One region of the Nocardioides ginkgobilobae genome, then DNA from elsewhere that is predicted to be linked to it. Evidence: predicted binding sites of a transcription regulator. Region 1 holds the regulator's gene; each other region holds the start of a gene.
What was found. Region 1 encodes LexA, which represses DNA repair genes until DNA is damaged. Its sites were predicted from a motif close to TCGAACANNTGTTCGA; they were not measured.
Positions count from the first base shown of each region.

Region 2: the regulator LexA is predicted to act here: its motif matches at 2,259-2,274, upstream of ACYVID_RS08545 (HNH endonuclease signature motif containing protein).
Region 3: the regulator LexA is predicted to act here: its motif matches at 1,523-1,538, upstream of ruvC (crossover junction endodeoxyribonuclease RuvC).
Region 4: the regulator LexA is predicted to act here: its motif matches at 1,348-1,363, upstream of ACYVID_RS07230 (DUF222 domain-containing protein).

Region 1 covers NZ_BAAGUS010000013.1:107,955-112,851, forward strand. Annotated here, with positions in the region: gene ACYVID_RS13235 (alkaline phosphatase family protein) at 1-206, opposite strand, end outside; gene ACYVID_RS13240 (alkaline phosphatase D family protein) at 206-1,933, opposite strand; gene lexA (transcriptional repressor LexA) at 2,126-2,896, opposite strand; gene ACYVID_RS13250 (SDR family oxidoreductase) at 3,096-3,881, shown strand; gene ACYVID_RS13255 (LysM peptidoglycan-binding domain-containing protein) at 4,115-4,489, shown strand; gene ACYVID_RS13260 (hypothetical protein) at 4,697-4,897, opposite strand, start outside.
Region 2 covers NZ_BAAGUS010000007.1:12,333-17,229, forward strand. Annotated here, with positions in the region: gene ACYVID_RS08535 (GNAT family N-acetyltransferase) at 1-20, opposite strand, end outside; gene ACYVID_RS08540 (isochorismatase family protein) at 73-645, shown strand; gene ACYVID_RS08545 (HNH endonuclease signature motif containing protein) at 773-2,245, opposite strand; gene ACYVID_RS08550 (LCP family protein) at 2,588-4,036, opposite strand; gene ACYVID_RS08555 (acyl-CoA thioesterase) at 4,155-4,604, opposite strand; gene ACYVID_RS08560 (LCP family protein) at 4,685-4,897, shown strand, end outside.
Region 3 covers NZ_BAAGUS010000004.1:145,800-150,696, forward strand. Annotated here, with positions in the region: gene pdxT (pyridoxal 5'-phosphate synthase glutaminase subunit PdxT) at 1-611, shown strand, start outside; gene ACYVID_RS05840 (YebC/PmpR family DNA-binding transcriptional regulator) at 642-1,409, shown strand; gene ruvC (crossover junction endodeoxyribonuclease RuvC) at 1,563-2,120, shown strand; gene ruvA (Holliday junction branch migration protein RuvA) at 2,117-2,725, shown strand; gene ruvB (Holliday junction branch migration DNA helicase RuvB) at 2,788-3,846, shown strand; gene yajC (preprotein translocase subunit YajC) at 3,926-4,252, shown strand; gene secD (protein translocase subunit SecD) at 4,258-4,897, shown strand, end outside.
Region 4 covers NZ_BAAGUS010000005.1:187,034-191,930, forward strand. Annotated here, with positions in the region: gene ACYVID_RS07230 (DUF222 domain-containing protein) at 1-1,334, opposite strand, end outside; gene ACYVID_RS07235 (PASTA domain-containing protein) at 1,471-2,334, opposite strand; gene ACYVID_RS07240 (MBL fold metallo-hydrolase) at 2,495-3,352, opposite strand; gene ACYVID_RS07245 (hypothetical protein) at 3,374-4,084, opposite strand; gene hrcA (heat-inducible transcriptional repressor HrcA) at 4,257-4,897, shown strand, end outside.

The DNA of each region.
Region 1 (4,897 bases):
ACGACGAGCACGTAGCAGCGCAGGTCCGCGGCGTCCCCGGCCGACCTCCGGCCCGCGGCGGCGGCCGGAGCGGTGCCGGCGGCCAGCGCCGAGGAGAAGGCCAACCCGGACGCGGCGGTCAGGACCGTACGTCGGGAGGCGCGCAGCTCCGCGAGCCGGCGCTCGCGGGTCGCCGGACCGTGCTGGACGTCACCGCAGCCGCACATCAGGCCTCCAGGGGGGCGTCGACGGGGGTGACCCGGCCGGTGCCGGCGCGGGTCTCGTAGCTCACCGACCAGGTGATCGGGGTGTCGGCGACCGCCCGGTCGCCGATGACGTACCAGTCCATCTGGGCGCGCTCGGCGGTGATGTCCAGCACGGAGAACCCGTGGGAGTCGAAGTCGAGGTACTTGATGTGCCGGTTGTTGGCCAGGATCGTGGTCTCCACCAGCGGCGAGGCCTGCGGGGCCCCGGTGATGTCCTTGAGGTTGTTGGAGGTCACCGAGGCGCAGACGAACTCCACCCCGTAGGAGTCGCCGACCACCGGCACCGTGGAGGTGTCCAGCGGCAGCTCGCACGCCCACCCCGAGTGGATGTCACCGGTCACGAACAGCACGTCCTTGACCTGCTTGTCGCGGATGTGGCCCAGCACCTCGCGCCGGTCGGCGGTGTAGCCGTCCCACTGGTCGACGTTGTAGGGCAGCCCGTCCTTCGGGAGCAGACCGGTCACGTCGCTGATCGGGTCGAGCAGCTGGTTGGGCAGGTCGGCGAAGGTGACCGGCGCGATCATCACCGGGTTGCCGATGACCTTCCACTGCGCGGTGCGGTTGCCGCGGCTCAGGGCGTCCTTGAGCCACTCCATCTGCCGCGTACCGGTGATGGTGCGCTCGGGGTCGCTCACCTCGGCCTCGAGGGCAGGCACGGGGGTCGGGAGGGCGGTCGCGACCTGCTCGTCGCGGTAGGTGCGCAGGTCGAGCATCGAGATCTCGGCCAGGTCGCCGAAGCGCAGGCGCCGGTAGAGCCGGGCGCCGTCGTCGAGCCGCGCGGTGCCGTCCATCCGGACCGGCATCCACTCGTCGTACGCGCGGTGGGCGCGGGCGCGCCGCACCTTGTAGTCGCCCTCTCCTCCTTCGGAGGCAGGGCCCGGCTGGTGGTTCTCCGCGCCGGCCTTCCACTGGTCGTTGGTGACCTCGTGGTCGTCCCAGGTCACGATCCAGGAGTAGCGGGCGTGCAGCGCCTGCAGGTCGGGGTCGCTCTTGTAGTTGGCGTGCCGGCGGCGGTAGTCCTCGAGGCTGACCATCTCGGTGGGCGGGTCGTGGGGACGCACGACGACGTTGTCCGGGCCCAGCCCGTAGTCGCCGGTGGGGTACTCGTAGAGGTAGTCGCCCAGGTGCAGCACCGCGTGCAGGTCGTCGCGCTCGGCGAGACCGCGGTAGGCGCTGAAGAAGCCGGCCTCGAGGTTGGCGCAGGAGACCACGCCGAGACGCAGGTTGTCGGGGGTGGCCCGCTCGCCCGGAGCGGTGCGCAGCCGACCGATGGGGCTGCGCTGGCCCAGCGCGCTGAACCGGTAGAAGTACTCGGTCTCCGGCCGCAGGCCCTTCGCGTCCAGCTTGACCGTGTGGTCGCGGGCGGCGCTGGTGCGGAAGCGTCCGCTGCTCACGACCTTCCGGAACCGTGCGTCGCGGGCGACCTCCCACCGCACGGTGACCGGCCCGCCCCTGCCCGAGCCCGGCGTCGCCTCGGGAGTGGGCGTGACGCGGGTCCAGAGCAGGACGGCCTCGGGGAGCGGGTCGCCGGAGGCGACGCCGTGCTGGAAGACCCGGTGCTCACGCTTCCCCAGCGTGAACGTGTCGCCGGCCCGGTCCGCGGTGCCGTCGGCCGCGCGGGCCGGGCTGCTCGCGAGCGCGGCACCCGCAGCGGTCACCGCGGTGGCGGCGACGGCTCCGGTGGCCAAGACCGTACGTCGGGGGAGGGCCTGACCCTGTCGTGCCGGCTCGCTCGACGCGTGCTCGGGTTGCCCGGGGGAGTGCTGGATCGAGATCACGCCTCATCCAACGACACCCGGCTGGCTACGTCATGGGTTCCGTGATGTGAGCACCGTCCGTTCACCCCTCGGACACGCGCCGGCGAGCGGGCGTCGAGACCCTCAGACCTTGCGCAGCACCGCCGTGACGATGCCGAGGATCGTGGCGTGCGTGCCGTCGATCGGGTCGAAGGCGTCGTTGTGGGGGAGCAGCCAGACCTGGCCGTTCTTGCGCGAGAGCGTCTTGACCGTGGCCTCGCCGTCGATCATGGCCGCCACCATCTGGCCGCTGTCGGCGGTCTGCGCCTGGCGGATCACGACGTAGTCCCCGTCGCAGATCGCGGCGTCGATCATCGACTCGCCTCGCACCTCCAGCAGGAAGAGCTGGCCGTCGCCGACGAGCTGCTTGGGCAGCGGGAAGACGTCCTCGACCTGCTCCTCGGCGAGGATCGGCGCGCCCGCGGCGATCCGGCCCAGGACCGGGACGTAGGAGGCGGCGGGCAGCGAGTCGCCGACCCCGGTCTCGTCGATGCCGGTGTCGTCGGCCGAGGAGATCGATCGGCGGGCGGCCATCGACTCGGGCAGGAACACCTCAAGCGCGCGGGGGCGGCTGCCGTCGCGCTTGATGAACCCCTTCTCCTCGAGCACCTTGAGCTGGTGGGCCACCGAGGAGGTGCTGGTGAGGCCGACGGCCTGGCCGATCTCGCGCATGCTGGGCGGGTAGCCCCGCAGCGCGACGGCGTCGCGGATGGTCTCCAGCACCTTGGTCTGCCGGGCGGTCAGACCGCTGGCGTCGGGCGGCCCGTCGGGCAGCGTGGTGACCGCGCCCGGGGTGCCGGGCGTGCCCGGGGTGTCGGTGCTGCCGGTGGCCGGGTCGTCGTGGCTGGTGGCCATGGGTCCTCCAGGGGGTGGCGCGGGTGCGGGCGCAGGTGGGTCCGAGGGGTCGGACCCAGTGGGGTCACGCTAGGCCCCGGGACCGACAACGATCAAACATGTGTTCGAACCGGCGTGTCGCGCCGGTCGCCGGAGGGGCGTGCGACCGGGGGCTGGGACGAGCGGCGTCGCGCGCGCCGACGTACGGGAGACTGCGGGGGTGAACGAGCGCAGCGCCGTCGTGACCGGAGGGGCCCGCGGGATCGGGCGGGGCATCGCCGAGCGCCTGGTGCGCGAGGGGTGGTCGGTGGTGGTGACCGATGTCGACGGCGCGGGAGCCGCGACCACCGCGGACGAGATCGGTGCGGTCGCGGGGCTCGCGCACGACGTCCGGGACCCCGCTGCCCACCGGCACGCGGCCGAGGTGGCCGCCGGTCACGGCCGGCTCGCGGCGTGGTTCAACAACGCGGGCGTCGGTGACGACGGCCGGCTCTCGGAGCTGTCCGAGGAGCAGGTGCGCCGGGTGGTCGAGGTCAACGTCCTCGGGGTGCTCTGGGGGATGCGCGCGGCTCTCGACGGCTTCGGCCCCGCCGGGGGCGACATCGTCAACATTGCCTCGCTGTCCGGACTGGGCCCCGTGCCGGGCTACAGCGTGTACGCCGCCACGAAGGCGGCCGCGGTCTCGGCCAGCATGTCCGTGGCTGCCGAGACGCCGCGCTCGGTGCGCGTGCACGCGGTCTGCCCCGACGGCGTGCGGACCGCGATGCTCGACGCCCAGGACCCCGAGGGTCTGGGTGCCGCCCTGGTCCACTCCGGCGGACGCATCCTCACGGTCGAGGAGATCGCCGAGGTCGCCGTGGGGATGGTCGGGTCCGACCGGGTCGTGCGCACGGTGCCCGTGTGGCGTGGTGCGCTCATGCGCTCCGTCTCCCTCGCGCCGGGCCTCGCGGCCCGCGGCACGGCGCTCTTCGCCGCGCAGGGGCGCCGGTCGTTGCGCACGCGCTGACCCGGGTGGGGCGGGCTCGCCCGCAGGGATGAGGTCGAACATCTGTTCGCCCAACCCCTTGATCTCGTTCGAACACCTGATCTAGTCTCGTACACGTGTTCGATCGAACTGGTGGTCGAGCCGCAGCTCCGGAGTCGTCGCCGGTCCTCCCTGACCGGCGCCACACCGGGACTGTCGGTGGCCGTCAGTAGACATCGGTGCGCAGCCCACTCCGCCTTCCCCAGGAGATCCCGATGAGCACCATGGTCCTTCCCGCAGCAGCAGCCCCGACCCGCACCTCCCGCCCCGCGACGTACGCCGACGGCCGTCGCGGTGAGCTGCGGCTGACCCGTCGCGGCCGGCTCGTGGTCTTCCTGGTCGGTCTGCTGGTGGCGGTGGCCGTCGCGGTGGCGTTCGCCGGTGTCTCGGTAGCGACCGCGGAGAAGGGCGAGCCGGTCCCGACCGACGTCATCGTCGTGGGCAGCGGCGTGACCCTGTGGGACATCGCCGCGGCCCGCACCGACGACGGCGACGTGCGCGCCATGATCAGCACGATCCAGGAGCTCAACAACCTCGACGGCGGGATGCTCGTCGCCGGCCAGCGACTGCTGGTGCCCGCGGCCGACTGAGCCCGCGGGACCGCGGGCGCAGCACCACCGCTGGTCGAGGTGCGAGCGCAGCGAGCCACGAGACCCACAGCACGACACAGACTTCGCCGGTCGCCTCGACCCCGGCCGGCGAAACCACGGGGAAGACGAGGGGCGGGCCCACCCGGGCCCGCCCCTCGGTGGTCTCCGCCAGGCCGCATGCCAGGGTCCCGTGCCCGGTGCTCGTCGCTAGCGCGCGGCGCGCTTGCCGCCCTTCGGCTTCGGCGCTCGATCGGGGTCGACCGGCTCGCCCAGTGCCTGCGGCGACAGGACGCCGAGCATCCGCAGCAGCCGCACACCCAGCATCAGCCCGGCGAAGAGGCAGGCCACCGCACCGAGCGAGGCCAGCGCCAGGAACGCCCAGGCGACCTGCTCACCGGCCCGGGCAGC
Region 2 (4,897 bases), on a different contig from region 1:
CTCGGCGCTTGCTCGGTCATCGGCTGCACTGTCTCAGGACGAGTCGGGACTCGCGACTCCTGTCGTGTCAGCGTGTCTGAGCGCGCCCGAGCAGAAGCGTTGGTCGTGGTGGATCTTCAACGCGGACTTGTCGAGGGGCCTGGGGCGATCCCGCGCGCTCAGGACGTTTGCCAGGCCATCACCACGTTGCTGGCGTCGGCTCGTTCCTCCGGAGCAACGGTCGTGCACCTGCAGAACGACGGAACCGTTGGCGCATCCGACGAGCCGGGCAGCGCGGGCTGGGACCTCTGGCTGCCACCGCGACCGGGAGAGCCCGTCCTGCGGAAGACGCAGGATGATCCTTTCCTCGAGACCAGCCTCGCGCAGGTCATGAGAGACGCCGGGGTGGGACGCGCCGCGGTGTGCGGGGTCCTCGCCGAGATGTGCGTGGCGGAAACTGCCAGAGGACTCCTGCAGCGCGGCGTGCGGGTGGTGCTGCCGCGGGACGCACGCGGGACGTACGACATCCCGCACCAGGGGCCGACCGCGCCGCGAGTTCCCCACGAGCTGGTCGCACGGGCCGCAGAGTGGTCCCTCGGGGACGAGGTCGTGCTGGTCGACCAGGCACAGGACGTCGTCTTCACTCGCTCTCGACCGACCACCTGAACTGGAGGTCCTGGGCGGCACCTACTTCGGTCCAGGACCTCCGGATCGGCAGACGAGCCGGTGGGGTCGGGTCGAGGGCGTGCCGATAGCCCGGCAACGTGGTGGTCGGGCTGCGAGCGGGTGGTGCTCAGAGTGGGGTGGTGCCGTCGGGGTGGACGAGGTACTGCTGGCTGTGGGGGCTGGTCCAGAGCCAGTGGCCTGGACTGAGTCCGCGGACTCGCCATGGTGTGCCTGCTGGTGAGGGGTGGGTCTTGGCGCGGTGGTCGTGCCGACAGAGCGGGGCGAGGTTCTCTGTGCTGGTCTGGCCGGGTGGTCCGCCTCGGTCGGGTGGGACGTACTCGACGGTGTGGTCGAGGTCGGCGGACTCCGCGGGCCTACGGCAATGCGGGAACGAGCACGTCGTCCTGGTGAGCTTCACGCGGGCCGCGATCCGGTCGGGGACCTCGTAGGAGTCCACCGCGACGGTGTCGGCCAGGTCGATGACGGGCTTGACGATGACCTGGGTGCCGGGGACCCCGCACCACTCGCGTACGGCGTCGGCGGTGAGGAGCTGGCGGTGGTTGTCGAGTCGGGCGAGGTTGAGGCCGAGCTTGCCGGTGACGGGGTCGACCTGCGGGGCGCCGGTCAGCGCAGCGTCGGAGAGGTGGACGGTGAGGACCACGGTGCGGCGGGGAGCCGTGCGTTTGCTGGGGGCGTTGCTGCCGGGGCCGGTCGCCTTGTCGGTCGCGGGGTCTCGACGACGCTCGCTGGCGCTCGCTGCTCGACCATCCCGCTTCACTTCGCCGTCTGATTCGGGGAGGAGGTCTTGGCCGCGGGCGATGTAGCCGAGGGCCCTGGCGCGGCGGACGGCCAGGTCGTCGGTGGAGCCGTCGAGGAGCAGCTGGTGGGCGATCTGCCTGATGGCTGCTTCGAGGTCTTCGGCGTCGGCGCGGTCGAGCAGCCCGTCGGCGGACACGGCGGAGGCCGCACCGACTGAGGTGGCGTGGGTGGCGAGGTCGAGGTCGAAGAACAGGTTCGACTTCTTGTCGCACTCCTCGACCTCGGCGGATTCGGGGTCGAAGCGGGCGGTGGCTTCGAGGATCAGTCGGTCCACGGTGATGGGGCCGGCGGTGTGGACGACATGGGCGACCTGGGCGTCCACGAACGCCACGGCCGCTTCGGACAGGGCCTTCGTGGTCTGGGCGAGGCGGCGGACCCGCCAGGCGGTGACCTGTCCTGCGACGAGTCGGGCCCACACGCGGGGGAGGCGGTGCTTGGCCTCCACGACGTCACCTACGAGCAGGCGCCCGGACTCACGCGTGCGGCCCAACGCGGTGGACAGCTCGGTGACGGCGAAGTCCGACACCTCCGGCGCACCTGCGCCGGCCAGATCGAGCATGGTGTCGGCACCGGGCATCCCGAACCGCTGCATCCACGCGGACTCCGCAGCGTCGTACGCCTCCTCGTCGGGGTGGCTGTAGGTGCCGTACAGGTCCGGCATCAACGCACCCGTGGTGTGCGCATCTGCCCACTCAGCAACCCCGATCAACAGCTCCCGCGCCGCGTCGTCCTCACGCGCCTTCGCGGCGCGGATCGCGTCGAGGAGAGCGCTGGTGGACATGGTGAAAGCATAGTCGAACACACGTTCGAAAAACAGCGTTTCCCCAGGTCAGATCCACTTTTCTGCATCGACCGGAGCGAGCGATCGAAGCCCAGCCGAGGCGAGCAGCCCAGCGCAGGGCGACCGAGCAGCGGACCGTCACCAGGTAGCGCGAGCGGGCACCCAGGGCGACCACGCTTTCCCGAAATTCAGGGCCTGCTGCGGCGCGAACGCGCCACGACCCGCCGAGGGCGACCGCGGGAGCAACCACGGGGGCAGGGCAGGGCGACCGGCGGACGGGGTCTCGACGACGGCTCGCTGGCGCTCGCCTGCTCGACCAGCGGTGGGGGCCGCTGACGCCTCTCAGCAGGCGGCAGCCAGGTCCCCGGCCTTGTTGGCGGCGTACCCCTCGGCGAGCGAGCCGACGGAGCCGCCGGTGACGGGCGCCTCGGAGACCTTCTTGCCGGCCTTGTCCGAGGGGGCCTCGGCGGTGCCCTCGGCCTTCTCGATCGCGGCGGCGACCTTCTCGTGCACCAGGTCGATGTCGGGGTCGGCGGTGTTCACCAGCGGCGGGACGATCGAGAGGGTCGAAATCTTCTGGCCGCGGGCCTTGAGGGCCAGCTCGAGGAAGGTGTCGACCTCGGAGGCCGGGACGTTGGTGGAGATCAGCTCGGAGGAGGCCTGGGCGATCGACTGGAAGTTGCGCAGGGCGACGCTGGGGCTGACCTGCTGCAGCATCGCGTTCATGACGCACTTCTGGCGGGCCATGCGGGAGTAGTCGTCGGAGTCGTAGCGGGCCCGGGCGTACCAGAGCGTCTCGAAGCCGGAGAGCTCGCGCACACCGGGCTCGATGTAATGGAAGAAGTCGTCGTGCGGCAGCCCGACGGGGATCGCCTGGCGCACGTTCATGGTGATCCCGCCAACCGCGTCGACGAGGTCCTTGAAGCCCTCGAGGTTGACCATCGCCCAGTAGTTGATCGACAGCCCGGTGATGCCCTCGACGGCCGAGACGGTGGCGTCCACGCCCGGGGTCTCGGAGTCGCCGAAGAGCTCGGCGTGGTCCTCGGCCCAGGTGCTGACCCCGTTGAGGTAGTCGGCGTCGAAGCCGTCGGGGAACTGCTCGGCCATGACCGAGCCCTCCGCGAAGGGGAAGTTCTGCATGTTGCGCGGCAGCGAGACCAGGACCGTACGGCCCGTGACGGCGTCGACGGAGGCGACCGTGAGCGAGTCCGGGCGCAGGCCCCAGCGGCCGGCGCCCGAGTCACCGCCGAGCAGCAGGACGTTGAAGCGGCCGTGGTGGGCCCCGACGACCTCGTCGGAGGAGAACATCGTGAGCATCAGGTCGCGCTGCACGCCGACGACGTGCGCGCCGAAGAGCAGGCCACCGGCGACGGACAGGCACAGCACGCCGTTGACGCCGACGACGGCGCGGCGGTGCGCCAGGCCCAGGCTCAGGGGCTGGCCGAGGCGCCAGGCGTCCATGAAGAGCAGCGCCCAGCCGACGGCGCCGACGAGCAGCGCCAGGCGCAGCAGGAGCAGGAACCAGGTGGTCGAGCCGAGGGTGAGCGCCAGCCCGTGGTCGAGGGCGACCGCCACCGTCCCGACGAGGACCGCGGCCCAGGTGCCGAGCCAGACCCGCAGCGCGAGCAGCCCGACGCGGCGGTTGCCGCCGGCGACCAGCTGGGCCGAGCCGGGGGCGAGCAGCGTCATCGCCATCAGCGACAGGGCGCGGCGGAAGCGGATGCGCGCGGCCCGCTCCGCCACGCTCGCGCGGGGAGCGGCCTGCGACCCGGGGGAAGTGACGGGTGGCATGACTGGGAGTATCACCAGTCACAGGCGTCACAGGGGTCTCGACACGCGGGTCGCGCCTTCGTGCCTCAGCCGCGCCGCTCGCTCGACCACCACCAGCAGGTCCGCTGGCGCGTCCCTGCTAGGCGCGCCGACCCGCGTCGATCTCGGTCTTGCGGGCCAACCGGTGCGCCCGGCGGATCTCGGCCTCGCGGTAGCGGCGCAGGTCGTCCTTGGTCTCGGGGACCAGCGGTGGGACCTCCCGCGGGCGGCCCTCCTCGTCGATGGCCACGAAGACGAAGTACGCCGACGCCACGTGCAGCCCGTCGGCGCTGGGGTCGTTCCAAGGCTGGGCCTCCACGCGCACCCCGACCTCCATCGAGGAGCGGCCCGCCCAGTTCACCCGCCCCATCGTGCGGACGATGTCACCGACGTGCACGGGCGCCAGGAAGACCATCTCGTCCAGCGCGGCCGTGACGGCCGGCCCTCCGCTGTGCCGCTGGGCGACCGCGCCGGCGGTGGAGTCGGCCAGCTTCACGACCTCGCCGCCGTGGACGTTGCCCAGCAGGTTGGCCATGGGGGCGTGGGCCATGACGGCGAGCGAGACGCTCGAGAAGGCCGGGGACCGAGGATCGAGTGTGGCCACAGCCAGGCACGGTAGCGTCCCGCAGCATGACGGAGCGTCCCCCCACCGGTGGTGCCGGCGGAGAGAGCAGCAAGCCCCCCTACGACTGGCTGTACGGGCAGGGCGGTGCGTCCGGCGCTGCGGACGACCCCGACGCGACCCGGCGGATGCCGGTGCAGCCGCGCTCGGGCTCCTCGGTCCGCCCGCCGGGCCAGGGCCGTACGCCGTCGCCCGCACCGACCCCCGCACCCGCGCCGACC
Region 3 (4,897 bases), on a different contig from region 1:
CCTCGTCCCCGTTCGTCGGCGTGCTGTCCCTGCAGGGTGACGTCCGGGAGCACGCCGCCGCGCTCGAGCGCCTCGGCGTGGCCACGACCCGGGTGCGCCGCCCCGAGGAGCTGGCCGCCGTCGACGCGCTGGTGCTGCCCGGCGGGGAGTCCACGACCATCGCGCGGCTGGCCCGCACGTTCGAGCTGCTCGAGCCGCTCCGGGCGCGCATCCGCGCCGGCCTGCCGGTCCTGGGCACCTGTGCCGGGATGATCCTCCTCGCCGACCGGGTCCTCGACGGGGCGCCGGGCCAGGAGACCTTCGGCGGCATCGACATGACCGTGCGGCGCAACGCCTTCGGTCGTCAGGTCGACTCCTTCGAGGGGCCGGTCCGGGTCGAGGGGCTGGCCGAGCCCGTCCACGGCGTCTTCATCCGGGCGCCCTGGGTCGAGGAGGTCGGCCCCCACGTGCAGGTGCTGGCCCGCATCGACCACGACAGCACCGCGGGAGCGGCCGCCGGTAGGATCGTCGCGGTCCGCCAGGGGAACCTGGTGGCGACGTCGTTCCACCCCGAGGTGGGGGAGGACTCCCGGGTGCACGGCCTGTTCGTGGACCTGGTCCGAGGCTCCTGAGGGCCTCCCGAGAGCGGAGAAGGAAGAGGCATGTCCGGGCACTCCAAGTGGGCGACCACGAAGCACAAGAAGGCCGCGATCGACGCCAAGCGCGGCAAGCTGTTCGCCAAGCTGATCAAGAACATCGAGATCGCCGCGAAGATGGGCGGCCCCGACCCGGCCGGCAACCCGACGCTCTACGACGCCATCCAGAAGGCCAAGAAGCAGTCGGTCCCCAACAAGAACATCGACTCCGCGGTCAAGCGCGGCGGCGGCCTCGAGGGCGGCGGGGTCGACTACGAGACGATCATGTACGAGGTCTACGGCCCCCAGGGCGTCGCCCTGCTCGTGGAGTGCCTCACCGACAACCGCAACCGCGCCGCGATGGAGGTCCGCACCGCGGTGACCCGCAACGGCGGCACGATGGCCGACCCGGGCTCGGTCTCGCGCCTGTTCGAGCGCAAGGGCGTCGTCGTGGTGCCGAAGTCCCAGGAGGCCAAGGAGGTCTCCGAGGACGACGTGCTCGAGGCGACGCTGGACGCCGGCGCCGAGGAGGTCAAGGACCACGGCGACAGCTTCGAGGTCCAGTCCGGTCCCTCCGACGTGGTCGCGGTCCGCACCTCGCTGCAGGACGCCGGCATCGATTACGACTCCGCCGAGGTCCAGTTCGTCGCCCAGCTCGACATCCCCGTGGGCGAGCCCGACGTGGCGGCGAAGGTCTTCAAGCTGGTCGACGCCGTTGACGACCTCGACGACGTGCAGAACGTCTTCACCAACGCCGACATCCCCGACGAGGTCATGGAGGCAGCGGATCTCTGACCCGGCGGAGCCGGGTCGGAGACCATCGGTGGTCGAGCGAGCGGCGTGGGTGAGGAACGGACCCGCGACCCGCGTGTCGAGACCCGGTCGTGTCCCGGACACGGTCTAGCGTTGCGAACACACGTTCGACCGCTGACGAGGGAGGTGCCCCGGGTGCGCGTGCTGGGGATCGACCCGGGCCTGACCCGTTGCGGCATGGGCGTCGTCTCCGGCTCCGTGGGGCGCCCGCTGGACCTGGTCGACGTCAACGTCATCCGCACCAGCTCCGACCTGCCGGTCGCGCAGCGCCTGGTGAGCATCGAGAAGGGCATCGACGCCTGGATCGAGGAGCACCGCCCCGACGCCGTGGCGGTGGAGCGGGTCTTCGCCCGCTCCGACGTCAGCACGGTCATGGGCACCGCCCAGGCCAGCGGGATCGCCCTGGTGTGCGCGGCCCGCCGAGGGCTCCCCGTCGCGCTCCACACCCCCAGCGAGGTCAAGGCCGCGGTCTCCGGCAGCGGTCGGGCGACCAAGGACCAGGTCGGCCTCATGGTCACCCGGATCCTGCGCCTGGACAGCCCGCCGAAGCCGGCCGACGCGGCCGACGCGCTGGCGCTGGCCATCACCCACATCTGGCGCGGAGGCGCCCAGGCCCGCCTGGAGCAGGCCCGGCTCGAGCAGCTGGCCCGTGCGCGCACCGCCACCACGAGCAGAGGAGCAGCCCGCCGATGATCGCCTACGTCCGCGGCCCGGTCGCCGCCGTCACCCTGTCCACCGCCGTCGTCGAGGTCGGCGGCCTCGGGCTCGAGCTGCTGTGCACACCGGGCACGCTGGCGACGCTCTCGCCGAAGGTCGGCACCGGCCAGACCGCGACGCTGCCCGCCTCCCTGGTCGTCCGCGAGGACTCCCTGACCCTCTTCGGGTTCCTCGACGAGGACGAGCGCACCTGCTTCGAGCTGCTGCAGACCGCCAGCGGCGTCGGGCCCAAGCTGGCCCAGGCGATGCTGGCCGTGCTCGGCCCCGACGACCTGCGCCGGGCCGTCGGCTCCGAGGACGTCAAGACCCTCACCCGGGTGCCGGGCATCGGCCAGAAGGGCGCCCAGCGCATCATCCTCGAGCTCAAGGACCGGATCGGCGCCCCGGTCGGCCAGCGCCCGGTGGCGGCCGCCGTCCCCGCCGAGGCGTGGCGTGACCAGGTGCGCCAGGGCCTGCAGGGCCTGGGCTGGTCGGTCAAGGACGCCGACCGCGCGGTCGACGAGGTCGCGCCCACCGCGGGCGAGGCGCCCGACGTCGCCTCGCTGCTCCGTGCCGCCCTGCGCACGCTGTCGAGGGCGTGAGCCGCGTGCACGAGGACACCCGTCACGACGGCCGGCACGACCTCGACCCCCTCGACCCGCTCGTGCGGGGCGAGCACGACCACCTCCGCTCGCTCGTGGCCGCGGAGGCGGACGGTGACGAGCGTGCCGTGGAGGCCGCGCTGCGCCCGCGCAGCCTGGAGGAGGTCGTGGGCCAGCACCGCGTGCGCGACCAGCTCGGGCTGGTGCTCGAGGCGGCGCGGCTGCGCGGCCGCGCCCCCGACCACGTCCTGCTCTCGGGCCCGCCCGGCCTCGGCAAGACCACCCTGGCGATGATCATCGCCCACGAGATGGGCGCCCCGCTGCGGCTCACCAGCGGCCCCGCGATCACCCACGCCGGGGACCTCGCGGCCATCTTGTCGGGGATGAACGAGGGCGACGTGCTCTTCATCGACGAGATCCACCGCATGTCGCGCCCCGCCGAGGAGATGCTCTATATGGCGATGGAGGACTTCCGGGTCGACGTCGTCATCGGCAAGGGGCCCGGCGCGACCGCGATCCCGCTCGACATCCCGCCCTTCACCCTCGTCGGGGCCACCACCCGGGCGGGGCTGCTCCCGGGCCCGCTGCGCGACCGCTTCGGCTTCACCGCCCAGCTGGAGTTCTACGACCCTGCCGACCTCGACCTAATCGTCCACCGCTCGGCCCGGCTGCTGGACGTCGCGCTCACCGCCGACGGCGCCGCCGAGATCGCCTCCCGCTCGCGCGGGACCCCGCGCATCGCCAACCGGTTGCTGCGCCGGGTGCGCGACTACGCCCAGGTGCGCGCCGACGGTCTGGTCACCCGCGACGTGGCAGAGCGTGCGCTGGACCTCTACGAGGTCGACCCGCTCGGGCTGGACCGCCTGGACCGAGGGGTCCTCGACGCCCTGTGCCGTCGTTTCGGCGGGGGACCAGTGGGCATCTCCACCTTGGCCGTGGCGGTCGGGGAGGAGCGCGAGACCGTCGAGGAGGTCGCCGAGCCGTTCCTGGTCCGCCTGGGCTTCCTCGCCCGCACCCCGCGCGGACGGGTCGCGACGCCTGCCGCCTGGACGCACCTCGGTCTCGCGGTGCCGCCGTCCGCCGCGCAGGGTGGCGACCCCGCGTTGTTCGACGCGGAGTAGCCCGCGGTTACACTTCCCGACGGCCGTCCCCCGGGGCGGCCGTTGTCCACCCACACCCTCGCCTGAGAGGTACGTCGTCGTGCAGGACCTCGCGGCACTCCTGCCGTTCCTGGCCATCGCCCTCATCTTCTGGCTCCTCCTGATCCGGCCGCAGCAGCGGCGGGCCAAGCAGCTCCAGTCGATGCAGCAGGCACTGGACGTGGGCGACGAGGTGATGCTGACCTCGGGTGTCCTGGGCACGCTCACCTCGGTGGACGACGAGACGATCGGGCTCGAGATCGCCCCCGGCGTGACCATCAGGGTCGCGCGCGGTGCGGTCGGTCGCCGGATCGACGAGCCCCGGACCGACGAGCTCGGGACCGACGAGCCAGGGGAGCGGCCGACGCCGACCCCGGAGGAGAACTGACGTACATGGCACGCAACATGGTCCGGCCGGGTCGCACCCTCGTGGTGTTCTTCCTGGCCCTGGCGGTCGCCTTCGGCCTGGTGGCACTCGCCGGGTCCTGGAAGCCGCAGCTGGGGCTCGACCTCCAGGGCGGCACCCGCATCACGCTGGTCGCCGCCAACGAGGACGTCGAGTCCGACAGCCTCGAGGAGGCCCGCCAGATCATCGACGACCGGGTCAACGGCTCCGGTGTGGCCGAGGCCGACGTCGTCACCGAGGGTGGCGACATCATCGTCGTCGAGATCCCCGGTGAGAACAGCCGCGACCTCGTCGAGACCGTGCAGCGCACGGCCCAGCTGCGCTTCCGCCTGGTCGCCTGCTCCACCGTCGACGGGCGGTGCAGCACCACCACCGGCCTGCCCGAGGGGCTGCCGGAGGGTCTGGACGTGGAGTCCCTCACCCCGGGCGCCGGAGGCGAGCAGGGCGGCCAGCAGGACGGCCAGCAGGACGGCCAGCAGGACGGCCAGCAGGACGGCACCCAGGGCAACAACCGCGCGGCGCTCGGTGCGTGGGCGCGGATGTCCGGTGAGTCGACCAGCCCCAGCCCCAGCGCGTCCCCCCAAGAGGGCGACCAGGGCAACGGCCAGGGTGGCGACCAGGGCAACG
Region 4 (4,897 bases), on a different contig from region 1:
GTCTTGAGTCGGTGGTGGAAGGTGTGGAGGGGGCCGAGGTTGTCGACGCGGGTCTGTTCCCGGGGGTGTTCGGCTCCGGGTGGCTGTTCGTGCCCGGGTGGTTGCCAGGGTTCCTCGTGGTCGATCTGGGTGTGGCTGCTGGTGGAGGTCGCCGTGCCCCAGGGGAAGGTCTCGACGGGGTGGCGGAGCTGGACTGCTCGGCGGTGTCGGGTGGGGATCTCGTAGGCGTCGACGGGTGCGAGTCCGTCGATGTCGAGGACCGGGAGCACCTGGAAGTGGGTGTGGGGGCCGAGGACCTCTCGTAGCCAGGTCTCGGACACGGCTCCGTGGCCGTCGATGCGCGCGACGTGGTCGAGCGGCTGGCCGGTCTCGTCGTGGTCGCGGCCGGGTGGGACGGTGATGTGCTCGCCGGTGTCGGGGTCGGTGTGGTGGGTGCCGCCGTAGAGGTGGACCACCAGCGTGGTGTGCGGCAGCAGGTCGCGCAGGTCCACCTCGGCGAGGTCGGGCAGGTCGGCTCCGGCGTCGGTGGTGAGTCCACCGGCGAGCAGCGCGACCGCCTGGACGCGGAGGTCGTCGGTGGTAGGGGCGTCCTCGGCCTCGGTCACCGTGACCGGCAGCGTCTGCTCGATGCGGGAGGCCAGGGTGGTGACCGCGGCGTCGAGGGCGTCGATGACGGGTAGGGGTGCTCGGACCATGAAGGTGCCCATGCCGGCTGCTTGGTCGCCGGGCTGCGGGGTGAGCTTCTTGGCGAAGCGGGCGCGAGCGGCGCGCTGCTCGCGCTCGCGGGCGAGGTGGGGTGCGGCGGCGGTGACCTTGCCGGCCACGAGGGTCTGGAAGCGGGTCCAGGGGATGCGGCCGTCGGCGGACTCGGCGACCTCCCCGTCGACCCAGGCTGCTTCGGCGGCACTCAGGTTGCGGGTGGCTTCGGCGACGTGGATGGCGTAGGTGTCGCGGACCTCGAGGGCCTGCACCCGTGACCACAGGTTCGGGAGTCGGAGCGTGAGGTCGAGTGCGGCGGAGATGTAGCGACGTCCGGCGTGGGTGCCGCGGCCCATCCGGGCGCCGAACTCGGCGGCGGCGAACTCGGTGACCTCGGGGGTCCCCTCCCCGCCGTAGAGCTTGGCCTTCTCCCGCCCGGGCTTGCCCGACTCGGCGGGGTCGAGGCGGTCCGCGGAGTGCGCCACGGCCCATTCGTAGGCCAGCGCCAGCAGCTCGGCGCCCATCCGCTGCCAGGTGCTCGCGCACTCGCCGACCCGGTCCAACACCTGGGTCTCGGTCAGGCCGCCGACCTCCGGCGCCGTCGACTCCGGGGTGGGCTCGGAGGCTGGCGACATGTCGCCATCATAGTCGAACACCAGTTCGAACACAAGAGAAGATCTCGCATCGCCAGTCGTCCTCCGCGACACCCACAAGGGTCGCAGTCACGGTCGATGCGACGCGCAGGGCGACGCGCGCCGCACTGTGCGAGGTCTACGGAGAGCCCAGGCGCAGTGCGACGCCGCGGATCCGGTCCTGCGCGTCGAGGAACAGCGTCACGCCCCACCACTCCAGGCACGCGGAGGTGACGTCGGCGGGGGAGGAGAGGGTGAGGGTGCGCAGCCCCTGCAGCCCGGGCGGCGCCTCGCCCGCGCTCTCGGGACAGGTGCCGGAGACGCCCTCGCGCAGCTCGTACCAGCCGCCGCTCCCGGCCAGGACGTCGAGCGCCGAGAACGGTCCCGAGCGCTCGGCGTACTCCGTCCCCACCTCCCACGCCTCGAGGTCCATGAGCTCCTCGCCGGACACCGTCGTCGAGGTCGGTCCGTCCTCGATGCCCACCCAGACCCCGCGGGCCGCAAACGGTGCACCGAGCGACGGGTCGGCGGCGAAGCGGTAGAACTCCTCGGCGAGCGCCTCGTCGGCCTCCTCCACCGGTCCGACACTGGCGCCTCGCGGAGAGCAGGGGCCGCGGAACCGCTCGAGGTCCAGCGCGGCGGTGCGGACCTGCACGCTCGTCCTCGGGCCGGCCGGGGTGCCCGCCGCCGGGCGCTGGCGCACGACGGTGCGCGGGCGCACCCCGCACCCGACCGTGACGGGCGGACCCCACGACGAGCCCAGTGCGAGCTCGCCGAGGAGCTGCTGGGCGTCCGCCGACGGCAGCCCGACGAGGTCGGGAACGACCGCGGTCGCCGGCGCGCTCGTCGCCGGCCCGGCCGCGGTGGGAGAGCTGGGCCCTTGCGGTTCCGACGAGGAGGTCGGAGCCGGCTCCGGTGTCGGGGCGTCCGACGAGCACCCGGCGGCGCCGGCCACCACGATCAACGCGGCGATCACACCCGAGACCCAGGACGTGCTGCTCACGTGACCCCCTCGGCCGTCGCCTCGCCGGGGCCTGCCACGGCGGTGGCGCTTCCAGTGTCGCGCTGCGGGCGTGCCGATGACCGGGTCCATGGTCCTGAAGACGCACGCCGAGCGTCCCCGGTTGCGTGCCTCGGCCCACCGGCCGCCCGCCGGAGGGCTGCTACAGCAGCGGCAGCCGCTTCTGGCTGCGCGGCAGGTGCTCGTACCCGCGCTCGACGGCCCGGGCCAGGTGCGCGGGGTCGATCGGCCAGTCGCCGACCGAGAGCGCCTGCGCCAGCGGCACCCCGCGGCCGGCCAGGTCGCGGATCGTCTCGGCCACGACGCCGATGTCGGCGCGCTGGTCCATGACGAACTCCCGGTCCACCGGCGCCCCGTGCCCGGGCACGACGACCGTGCCGGACGTGCACAGCTGCAGCGTGACGTCGAGGGCCAGCGGCCACTCCATCGGGAAGGAGTCGGCGCCGTACGCCGGGGGACCGGACTGCTCGACCAGGTCGCCGGCCAGCACCACGTCGGCGTCGGGCACCCGCACGACCAGGTCGCCGGCGGTGTGGCCGCGTCCGGGGTGCACCAGCTCCAGGGCCCGGTCGCCGAGGTCGACCACCGCGACCGACGAGAACGGGTGGTCGGGCAGCACGACCGGGCTCGCGTCGACCTCGCCCGGCACCGGCTCCTCGCCGTCGTACGCCGGCCGGTCGGCCGCCCACGCGGCCAGCTCCTCGACGCACGTCTCGTGCGCGTGCACGGGCAGCGCGTCGCCGTAGGCCTCGCGCAGCGTCGCGGTGCCGAGCACGTGGTCGTGGTGGGCGTGGGTGGTCACGACCGCGACGACCTCGCCGGCACCGAGCGCGCGAGCCTGCTCCACCACCACCCAGCCCATCCGGGTCGAGGCGTGCGTGTCGACCACGACGAGGCCGCGCTCGCCCCCGACGTAGGTGGTGTTGGCGTCGTACCACTCGTGGCGGGCGACCCACACGCGGTCAGCGACCTCGACGAGGGCTGGGGGACTGGCGGTCATGCCGCCACCCTAGGAGCGGGTTCAGCACACCCCGCCGTCGAGGTGCCGGCGCAGCAGCTCGCCCAGCTCGGCCGGGGTGGCAGCGGGTGGGCTGAAGCGCAGGCGCTCGGAGTGCGCACCCTCGGCGTCGATCCAGCGCAGGTCCACGCCGGCAGGCGTGAGCGCGCCGAGGGAGGCGGCCAGCAGCCGGGCCGGGGGGAGCCCGGTGCGCCGCGAGACCGCCCGCCGCAGCTCCTCGCCGTGGCAGGTCGTGGCGTGCTGCGCGGCGCGCGTGAGGTAGCCGCGGTTGAGCACGTGCTCCTCGGAGAGGAAGTCGGCGACCGGGACGGGGGTGGCACGCCCCCGCACCGTGAGGACGACCGCGGACGGCTCGAGCACGGCGACGCGGTGCTCCTCGGGGCAGCTGCCGCAGCGCTCGCCGGCCCCGAGCGCCAGGCGCCCGGTGAGGTGCAGCTGGTCCGCCCGCGCAGGATCCCCCGCGTCGACGCCACCGGTGAGGTGCAGCGAGACCACCTCGCGCCGCGCCGCCGCGGTCAGCAGGGCCGCGTCCGCGCGGCACACCAGGGTGGGCCGCCCGGCGTCGTCGTCGAGACCGAGGACCTCCTCGGCGAGGTCGACGGGCAGACCGTCCCGGCGCAGGTCCGCGGCGGCGGGGCAGGCGAGCACGCTCCGAGCGCGGGCCGCCACGGAGTAGGGGTCGCGCTGGGTTCGGGGGGAGCGGACGAGCGGCACGGGACCTCCGAGACGAGTCGGTGAAATAGTTAGGCAAGCCTAACCTGACCTCACGGTCCTGTCAGCACCTCGACCCCGCGGCTTGTAGCATTGGCACTCCGGCCTGCGGAGTGCCAGCGCAGGCCCCGCGGGCCTCCGGGCCCGCCTCGACCGCAGACCTCGGAGGTGGACCGTGCAGGAGGACCGTCGGCTCGCCGTGCTCCGCGCCATCGTGGAGGACTACGTCCACACCGAGGAGCCGGTCGGGTCCAAGGCGCTGGTCGAGCGGCACGGCCTCGGCGTCTCGCCGGCCACGGTCCGCAACGACATGGCGGTGCTGGAGGAGGAGGGCTACATCACCCAGCCCCACACCAGCGCCGGTCGCGTCCCCACCGACAAGGGCTACCGGCTCTTCGTCGACCGGCTCACCACCGTCAAGCCGCTCTCGGCGGCGGAGAAGCGGGCCATCTCCTCCTTCCTCGACGGCGCCGTCGACCTCGACGACGTGGTCTCGCGCTCGGTGCGGCTGCTCTCGCAGCTGACCCGCCAGGTCGCCGTCGTGCAGTACCCCACGCTCTCCTCCTCCACCGTCCGCCACGTCGAGCTCGTCGCCCTCGCCCCGGAGCGGCTGCTGGTCGTGCTGATCCTCAGCACCGGCCGGGTCGAGCAGCGCCTGGTCGAGCTCACGTCCCCGCTCGGCGAGGAGGAGCTGGCCGCCCTGCGTAGCCGGGTCCTGCTCGCCGCCGTCGGGCAGCGGATCGCCGACGCGGTCACCGCGCTCCGCGACTCGGTGACCCCGCAGCCGGACCTCCAGCAGCCGGACCCCGAGCAGGC